Regions from separate parts of the Arthrobacter sp. P1_B11 genome, predicted to be linked through region 1. Evidence: riboswitches for the same ligand, from Rfam matches in the RefSeq annotation. Region 1 holds a riboswitch; each other region holds the start of a gene.
What was found. Region 1 has a riboswitch for thiamine pyrophosphate ahead of thiC (phosphomethylpyrimidine synthase ThiC). Riboswitches for the same ligand answer to the same signal wherever they lie in the genome.
Positions count from the first base shown of each region.

Region 2: linked by a shared signal. The riboswitch ahead of thiO (glycine oxidase ThiO) and the one ahead of thiC (phosphomethylpyrimidine synthase ThiC) in region 1 are both predicted to bind thiamine pyrophosphate.
Region 3: linked by a shared signal. The riboswitch ahead of AC1D14_RS10520 (ECF transporter S component) and the one ahead of thiC (phosphomethylpyrimidine synthase ThiC) in region 1 are both predicted to bind thiamine pyrophosphate.
Region 4: linked by a shared signal. The riboswitch ahead of thiD (bifunctional hydroxymethylpyrimidine kinase/phosphomethylpyrimidine kinase) and the one ahead of thiC (phosphomethylpyrimidine synthase ThiC) in region 1 are both predicted to bind thiamine pyrophosphate.

Region 1 is NZ_JBFTZQ010000001.1:468,044-470,235, forward strand. It holds gene thiC (phosphomethylpyrimidine synthase ThiC) at 1-797, opposite strand, end outside; TPP riboswitch at 792-899, opposite strand; partial or broken gene AC1D14_RS02110 (amidohydrolase family protein) at 989-2,081, shown strand; gene AC1D14_RS02115 (VOC family protein) at 2,150-2,192, shown strand, end outside.
Region 2 is NZ_JBFTZQ010000001.1:129,872-132,063, forward strand. It holds gene AC1D14_RS00600 (ferritin-like fold-containing protein) at 1-348, shown strand, start outside; gene thiE (thiamine phosphate synthase) at 345-1,079, opposite strand; TPP riboswitch at 1,107-1,227, shown strand; gene thiO (glycine oxidase ThiO) at 1,220-2,192, shown strand, end outside.
Region 3 is NZ_JBFTZQ010000010.1:51,707-53,898, forward strand. It holds gene AC1D14_RS10505 (RidA family protein) at 1-31, shown strand, start outside; gene AC1D14_RS10510 (DUF4235 domain-containing protein) at 132-395, opposite strand; gene AC1D14_RS10515 (heme-degrading domain-containing protein) at 431-976, opposite strand; TPP riboswitch at 1,145-1,288, shown strand; gene AC1D14_RS10520 (ECF transporter S component) at 1,360-1,980, shown strand; gene AC1D14_RS10525 (ABC transporter ATP-binding protein) at 1,980-2,192, shown strand, end outside.
Region 4 is NZ_JBFTZQ010000031.1:48,206-50,397, forward strand. It holds gene thiD (bifunctional hydroxymethylpyrimidine kinase/phosphomethylpyrimidine kinase) at 1-893, opposite strand, end outside; TPP riboswitch at 876-973, opposite strand; gene AC1D14_RS19370 (Rne/Rng family ribonuclease) at 1,052-2,192, opposite strand, start outside.

The sequences.
Region 1 (2,192 bases):
CCGTTGACCTTCTCCAGCGCCTGGTAGATCGGAACGGTGCCGATAGGGACGGGGGAGTTGCGGATCAGCCATTCGCGGGTGGTGTGGATGTCATCGCCGGTGGACAGGTCCATCACGGTATCCGCGCCCCACTGGGTGGCCCACTGCAGCTTGTCCACTTCCTCTGCAATCGAACTGGTTACAGCCGAGTTGCCGATGTTGGCGTTGATCTTTACCAGGAACGCCTTGCCGATGATCATGGGTTCGGACTCGGGGTGGTTTATGTTGTTGGGGATGATGGCACGGCCTGCAGCCACCTCGCTGCGCACCAGTTCAACGTCGCAGTTCTCGCGGAGTGCCACGAAGCGCATTTCCGGGGTGAGGACGCCCTGCCGGGCATAGTGCATCTGGGTCACCGTCTTGCCCCCGACGGCGCGGCGGGGCACCGGCTGCGCTCCCTTCCACTCCGCGGAAGCTGCGCCGCGACGTACAGCCGACCTGCCGTCGTCGAGCAGGTTCCGCTGCCGGCCGCCGTACGGCTCCGTGTCCCCGCGTGCTTCAATCCATTCCGAGCGGAACGGGGCGAGGCCCACTACCGGGTCGCTGCCCGGACCCGCAGTCCGGTAGACCCGCAGCGGCTCGTTCTGCTCCCCGTTGGGAGACGGCTCCAGGGCGATTTCCGTGACCGGGACGCGCAGGCCTTCCCCCTCGATGTAAGCCAGTGAGTGCGACTTCAGCGACTGGGTGGTCTGCTGGCCAGCTTCGTTATGGGCCGCCTCGTTTTGGGCAGGGCTCAGCCGTGTTTTCTGGGTGTTCATTTACTGCTCACTTCCTTCGCCGGCATTACCCGGACAGGTTCAACGGTCGCAGGCTGCGCTAGCCCGATCTCAGCCCCTGCAGGGGCACCCGTGTGGTCGTAGACGAAGCTACCACAGGGCGGCAGGCGGGTGCCGCATCCGTGCCGGGTGTGACACACGCCGGGCCGGGCCGTACGGATTACGCTTGAGCCATGGCGCCCATCATCGAATTCAGCGGGACCGCGCTTACCGGCCCGGACCAGGAGCGGGCAGGCCTTTGGGCCGTGGACGGTCGGCTGACCTTCCGCCGCCCGGCAGTCGTCCCGGACGCAGTACTTGACGGCTGGGTGCTGCCCGGCTTCGTGGATGCCCACTGCCACATCGGGCTGGGGCCCGGAGGCGCCGTGGACGACGACACCGCCTATGCCCAGGCGATGACTGACCGCGACGCCGGCACGCTGCTCGTCCGGGACGCAGGCGCGGCCAGCGATACCCGCTGGCTCCAGCGCAGCCCGGAAGCGCCGAGGATCATCCGGGCCGGGCGGCACATCGCCCGGACAGGCCGCTATCTGAGGAATTTCGCCGTCGAAGTGGAGCCGGAGGGCCTTGTCGAGGCGGTCCGCAAGCAGGCGCGTTCCGGCGATGGCTGGGTCAAGCTGGTGGGGGACTGGATCGACCGCGACGCCGGCGACCTCGCGCCGTCGTTTCCCGCCTCGGCGGTACGGGACGCCGTCAGCGCCGCCCACGATGAGGGCGCCAGGGTCACTGCACACTGCTTCGCCGAAGACACGCTCGACGACGTGCTGGACGCCGGAATCGACTGCATCGAACATGCCACGGGACTTCTGCCGCGGCACATTCCCAGGCTGGTCGAGCAGCACGTGTCGATCGTTCCCACACTGATCAACATCGCGACGTTCCCGGATATCGCTGCCCAGGCCGAACCCAAGTTTCCGCGCTACGCGGCCCACATGCGGGCCCTGTGGGAAGGCCGGAATGAACGGATCCTGGAAGCGCACGAAGCCGGGGTGCAGGTTTTCGCTGGAACGGACGCGGGCAGCGTGATCCGGCACGGCCGGATAGCTGACGAGATCCTGGCCCTCCACGCCGCAGGCCTTCCGGCGGCTGCTGCCCTGGACGCCGCCTGTTGGGGTGCCCGCCGGTGGCTGGGAGCGGAGGGCCTGGCCGAAGGGGCAAGTGCCGACGTGGTGTTGCACTGAGGACCCCCGCGAGGTGCCCGGAACCATCAGGGATCTCAGGGGCATAGTTCTGCGGGGACGCGTTGTCCGTTTAGGAATAAATTGAAGCTTCAAGTAATTTAGATATGTAGAGACCATCGAAATCCGGTGGCCAGGGAGTCCGGGAGTACTCAAATGACACCAGCAGCCAGCAGCCAGGATCTTCTTCCTGCCGATC
Region 2 (2,192 bases), 340 kb from region 1:
TTCTACCAGGCCGTGGCCCGCTACGTGGATGCCGGGACCCGGGAGCTTATTCAGCAGATCCAGTCCTCCGAGGAAGCGACGGCGGTCCTCCGCGAGAGGTTGAGGGTGGCCCTTGCCGATGATCCCCGGCTCGCCTCACGGCTGGCGTTGTGGGGACGGCGGCTCCTGGGAGAGGCGCTCACGCAGGCACAGCGCGTGGGCTATGAACACGCCTTCCTGACCGAGCTGATCACTGAAGCGGACAGCGGTGCTGACGACGCCGCGGCCCGGGAGCGGGTGCGCAGCCTCACCTCCGAGCTCGCCGAAAACCATTCCCGGCGGATGGTGCAGCTCGGTCTGAGCGGCTAGTTCAGGCCTGCCACCGGCGCGCCTGCGCCCTTCACTCCGGCGTTCTCCGCTCCCGCATCCAGGGCCTCGAGCAGTTCGGCTGCCGCGGCCTCCGGATCCGGCGCCTCGGTGATAGCCCGGACGACGACGATCCTGCCGGCGCCCGCTGCCGCGACCTGCTCCACGTTGGTGAGGTCGATCCCGCCGATGGCGAACCAGGGCAGCAGCAGGCCGCCGACCCTTTCCTCGTCCGCCGCCCTTACGGCCTCCGCCGCATAGCGGACAAGATCGAGCCCGACGGCGGCCCGGCCGGGTTTGGTGGGGGTGGCCCACACCGGGCCAACGCAGAAATAGTCCAGACCGCTTCGCCCGGGGGAGGCGGCGATCGCGGCATCCACCTGGTCAGGGGTGTGCGTGGACAGCCCGATCACCGTGGCGTCATGCAGCAGCTTCCGTGCGGAGCGCAGCGGCAGGTCCTTCTGGCCGATATGGAACACCGGGGCCCCGGACAGCGACGCAATGTCTGCCCGGTCATTGACGGCCCAGAGCCGGCCATGCCTGTGGGCTGCCTGGCGCACAACTTCCAAGAGTTCGAGTTCCTCGGCCGCCTCGATGGTCTTGTCCCTCAGCTGGATGATATCCACCCCTCCGGCGAAGGCCGCATCAACGAAATCGGTGAAATCGCCGCGCTCCTTGCGGGCATCGGTGCAAAGGTACAGTCGGGCGGTGGTGTGGACATCATGCGCGGTCATGGCAACCAGCCTAGTTCCTCTAAACTGGGCAGGTACCGCGGGAGCCCGCTGCAGCTGTCACAAACGCCGCAGGGCTGAGAGGGCGTAAGAGCCGACCGCTTGACCTGATCCGGTTAGTACCGGCGTAGGGAAGGATTTCCATGCAGCTTGGATCCGGCGGGAGCACTTCCGCCACAAACACTTCTGCCGCGGAACCGCTGCACGCTGACGTTGCCGTCATCGGCGGCGGCGTGATCGGCCACGGGATTGCCTGGGAGGCGAGGCGTTCAGGACGCTCAGTGGTGCTTATTGACGATGCGCCGGGGACGGGGGCCAGCTGGGCCGCTGCGGGAATGCTCGCCCCTGTCAGCGAGCTGCACTACCAGGAGCAGGAACTCCTGGAACTGATGCTCGAATCCTCTGCCAGATGGCCCGATTTCGCCGCGGCGCTCGCCGATGGCGGAGCCGGCAGGGAGACCGGTTATCTTTCGACGCCGACCATCGCCGTCGGTGCGGACCCCGCCGACCGCCGCACCCTGACGGACCTTCGGGAAGTCCAGCAGGCGTGCGGCCTGGTTGTCGCGCCGCTGACCATCCGTGAGGCCCGGTCGCGGGAGCCGCTGCTCAGCCCGGGCATCTCCTGTGCGCTGGACATCCCGGCTGACCACCAGGTTGATCCGCGGATGCTGGTGGCAAGCATCGCAGCTGCGCTGGCCCGCCACGAACCCGGTTCGCGGACGGCCGTTGCCGGTGCAGAAAACGGCTATGAGATCAGGGAAAACGCTGCCGGCCTGCTGTGGGACGGCGGGCAGCGCGAACGGGTCTGCGGCGTCCGGCTGGCGGGCGGCGGCACTGTGCGTGCCGCCGAAACCGTGGTGGCCAACGGACTCGCGGCGGCGTCGCTGGATGGACTGCCGGACGGGCTGAAGCTGCCCCTGCGCCCGGTCTACGGCGACATCCTCAGGCTCCGGGTTCCCGCGCACCTCCGGCCGCTGCTTACGGCCACGGTCCGGGGCATTGTCCGCGGAATACCCGTCTATCTTGTTCCGCGGCAGGACGGAACGGTGGTTATCGGCGCCACCCAGAGGGAGGACGGGCATTCAGCCCCCAGCGCCGGCGGGGTCTACCAGCTCC
Region 3 (2,192 bases), on a different contig from region 1:
CGAAATCGACGTCGTAGCCGCCATACCGTAGCCAGCCCAGGACCTCCGCTGGGGAATGACCGCGGACCACGGCCCCGTCTGATGCAGTGTCCAGCATTAGTCGGGCCCGTGGTCGGCTCACCAGGAAGTGGCTAGACGATGTCCTGGGTTTTGGCGAAGCGGGTGATCGCCCGCTGTGTGCCCCGGTTGGCCAGCACCTGGATGATGGCGCTCACCGAAGCTGAAATGAGGGCAAAGGTGAGGGCCGAGCGGAGCGTCGTGGGGACGTCGTCCTTCCCGCCCTTGGGCGGCTTGCGGCCGGTGGTCTTTTCCCAGATGGTGTCCACGGCCTTGGTGCCGGCGAATCCGGCGAGCAGGCTAATGCCGGTGCCAAGCAGCTTGATGAAAAAACTCATTCCGAAACTCCTTGCGACGTGAATACAGACTGCCCCTAGCCTAGCCGCATGGACGCATGGATTTCCCGAAGTGCCCGCACCACCAGATCGTGGTCGGCCTTCTGCGGCAACCCTGAGACCGTCACCGTGGCTACCGCACCCACGCCTTCCACGTAAATGGGGAATGAGCCGCCGTGGGCGGCATACCTGGACTGGTCAAACCAGGCGTTGTCCTCGATGCGGCCCCCGCCGAGTCGGCCGCGCAGTCCCACGAGCAGGGACGGTTCCTCGTAGCGTGCTGCGGTCCGCTGCTTGGCCTTGACCCAGTGCTCGTTGTCCGGGGTGGCACCCTCCAGTGCCACATGGAACAGCACGTGTTCGCCCTTGGTGATGTCGACGGCGATGGGCAGGTTGCCGATCTTGCCGAGCTCAACCAGCAGGAGGCCGAGGTTGAGGGCGTCGTCCCTGCCGAACCGGGGAAACTGCAGCTCGGTGATTTCCGCTTCGATGCTGGCGATCAGGGCTGCCAGAGCGCCCGCCGGCTGCTCGGCGGCGGAGTCGGGGTCAAAAGCGGCTTGGCTGCCGTGATCCTGTTGCGTCATGGCCCCAATGTACTCCGCGCTGTCCTCGCGCCGCCCCGTCCCAGGCAGCCTCTGTTCGCCGCCCTCTGGCGCCTCCGCGCACTTCCCGGATACCTCCCGGATTGTGACCGCGGCGCCGGTCTTCCGCGGCCGTCCCGGTGTAAACTGGATCAGCCCACAAGGGCAGATTTATTACGACAGGGGAGCGCCGCCGTCGGGCATCACTGGCAACTGCCAGCGAAACCGAGGATGGGCGCTGAGAGTGCGGACCGCCGCAGACCCTCGAACCTGATCCGGCTAGTACCGGCGCAAGGGAGTCGAGTTCTCAAAGTGTCCGGCAGCAGGCAAACCAACCGCCAGCAGCCGGGGAGCGCTTTCCCCTCCTGTTCCTCAGGAGGACCATCATGACAACTGCAACAATCAAGAAGACCGGCTACAACTGGCGCGTGGCTGACATCGTGGTGGCGGCACTGATCGCGGTCGCCGGCGGCGTGATCTTCTGGGCCTGGTCCCAGGGCGCCAACCTAATCTCCGCCCCCGTCAACGCCGTGTACCCGCCCCTCTCCGGCCTCTACGCCGGCGGCTGGATGATTCCGGCGGTGCTCGGCATGCTCATCGTCCGCAAGCCGGGTGCGGCACTGTTCTGCGAAGCCGTCGCCGCCACGGGCGAGCTGATCATGGGCTCCCAGTACGGCACCACGGTGCTGATCTCGGGCATCCTGCAGGGCCTGGGTGCGGAGCTCGTGTTCGCCGCCTTCATGTACAAGAAATTCAACCTCCCCGCTTCGCTGCTGGCCGGCGCGGGTGCGGGCCTGTTCTGCGGCCTGAATGACTCCTTCGCTCCGTGGGGCTGGAACATTGCGTACGCCGCTGGGGACAAGCTCGCGTATATCGTGTTCTGCGCCATTTCCGGCGCGGTCATCGCCGGCGTGCTGTCCTGGATCGCTACCCGCGGCCTGGCCAGGACGGGCGTGCTGAGCTCGTTCGCGTCCCGCAAGGCAGCCACGGAGCCCGTCTTCTCCTGATGCCCGCACATTACGACGGCGGCGTCCGCCCAGCCGCGGTCACCGCCCGCGGCTGGGGCTGGCGCCACGCGGGACGGTCCAGGCCCGCCGTCAACGCGCTGGACCTGGACATCCGGCCGGGGGAGCGGGTCCTGTTGCTGGGACCTTCCGGCGCCGGCAAGTCCACGCTGCTTCACGCCCTCGCCGGGGTTCTGGGTGACGGCACCTCGGGA
Region 4 (2,192 bases), on a different contig from region 1:
GTCAGGTGGTGGAAGTGGTGGACAGGTCCGTTACCGTGCCCCACGTCGAGCCTCCCGGACGTGCGGAGGGCCCCCTCAAGCCACGGCTTGACGGTACGCAAGGACAGCTCCCAGTCCCCTAAGCGCGCCTGCACCGTAGCCATGGCTGAGGACAGCGAGCACCCTGTGCCGTGGCTGTTGCGCGTCGGAACCCGCTCGCCGTCCACCACCACGACGTCAGCCGACAGCACACCACCGGTGTTCACGAGGGCGTCCGGGCAATCAGCACCGTCCAGATGCCCTCCCTTGACCAGGACTGTGGCCCCGGTTTCGGCCGACAACCGTTTTCCCTGCTCGAGCGCGTCGGACCAGGTGGCGGCTTCCGGTTCCCCGAGCAGCATGCCCAGCTCGGCAAGGTTGGGCGTGATCAGGTCGGCCAGCGGCAGAAGTGCCCGAAGTGCAGACTCGGCGGACTCCCGCAGGAGCCGGTCCCCGCTCGTTGCCACCATGACCGGGTCAAGAACCACGACGCCGGGACGGACCTTCTCCAGCCAGCTGCGGACCGCGGTGATCACCTTTTCGTCGCCCAGCATCCCGATCTTCACGGCGTCCACAGTGATGTCGTCGCTGACCGCTGACAGCTGCGCGGTGAGGAAATCCGCCGGCGGAACGTGGACGGCACTGACGCCGCGGGTGTTCTGCGCGGTCAGCGCCGTGATGGCGGCCATTCCATAGCCTCCGTTGGCCGCGATGCTCTTCAGGTCCGCCTGGACGCCGGCGCCTCCTGAAGGGTCCGAGCCGGCGATCGCCAAGACCCGGGGAATGTCCCGGCCGGTGCGCGGGGAGAATTTGAAGGCGGCAACGGAGGAATCAACCGCGGGAGGCAGGACAGATGCTGAGGACAAAGGAGACATCCCTTCGCCGGTGCTAACCGGTCAGGTTCAACGGGTTTGGATCTCAGCCGGCACTTTGCTCGGCACCCCGTGTCAGTCCCCCAGCCTAGCGGCTTACTCCCAAAACCCAACGGGCCGGTGCTGCGATTGCAGCACCGGCCCGTTGGAAGGGAGTCGACTCAGAGCTCAGACGCGGGTACGCCTACGCCAAGAATGATCGGCTCGCTGGCCGGCTTGGCGGCAGCCACCTTCTCCGCTTCCGGAGCCTTGGCCTCATGCGAGTGTCCGGCCACTGCTGCCGGCGCCGTCTCATGGTGTTCCACGGACGTCTCGTTGGCTGCGCCCTGCGCACGGCTTGCGCTGCGGTTCCGGCGCGGACGTCGGGCCCGGGTCTGCACGGCCGAGTGATCCGCGAACCGGTCGGCGTCGTTCTCCGCAACCGCCGGAGCGGGACTCGCCCCGGTTCGCGCCGGGGCAGCTACCGCAGTGGCAGGGCCGGCTGCAGCCGGATCAACAACAGCAGGTACCGGGGCCGCCGTCGGCTCCTCCGCAGCGGGAGCAGCAGGCTCGCCAAGGTGCGCGAAGGCTTCCTCAAGCCGGTCCAGGGTCAGGGCAGGCGTTTCGGATGCCAGCTCGTCGGCGTGCTCGACGAAGGGAAGCACCACCTTCTCGCCCCCGAACGTCAGCACGGCGCCGGGACGGCCGGAAATGCTTTCCGTCTCCGGGCTGCGGTGCACTGCCGGGCTCTCCGGAGCGGAGGCCGCCGGCACGGGAGCAGGCCGCGCCGCATCGCCGGAGACACCGTGGTGGGCGGCATCCTCATGCAGGTGGGCTGCGTGTGCCGCTGCCGCTATGTTGGCGAGGGCCGCCCGGGTGGCTTCGGCCTTGGCATGGCGCTCGGCCTCGTTTGGCTCGTGATGGACAGCGGCGGGAGCAGTAGGCGCGGACTCGGCCGGAACCTGGCCGCCCTTACCGCGGCGGCGGCTCTTTCGCTCCGGGCGCACGGCGGGCTGGTGCTCCGCTCGAGGGATGTGGTGCTCGGCGGCAACGACATTGGCCCGGCGGTGCTCGACCGGCTCGTCGTGGGTGACGATGCCGCGGCCGGCGCACGCCTCGCACTGCTCGCCGAAGACTTCCAGCAGCCCGGTGCCCATCCGTTTGCGCGTCATCTGCACGAGTCCCAGCGAGGTCACCTCCGCGACCTGGTGCTTGGTCCGGTCGCGGCCGAGGCACTCAACCATGCGGCGCAGCACGAGGTCGCGGTTGGATTCGAGCACCATGTCGATGAAGTCGATCACGATGATGCCGCCGATGTCGCGG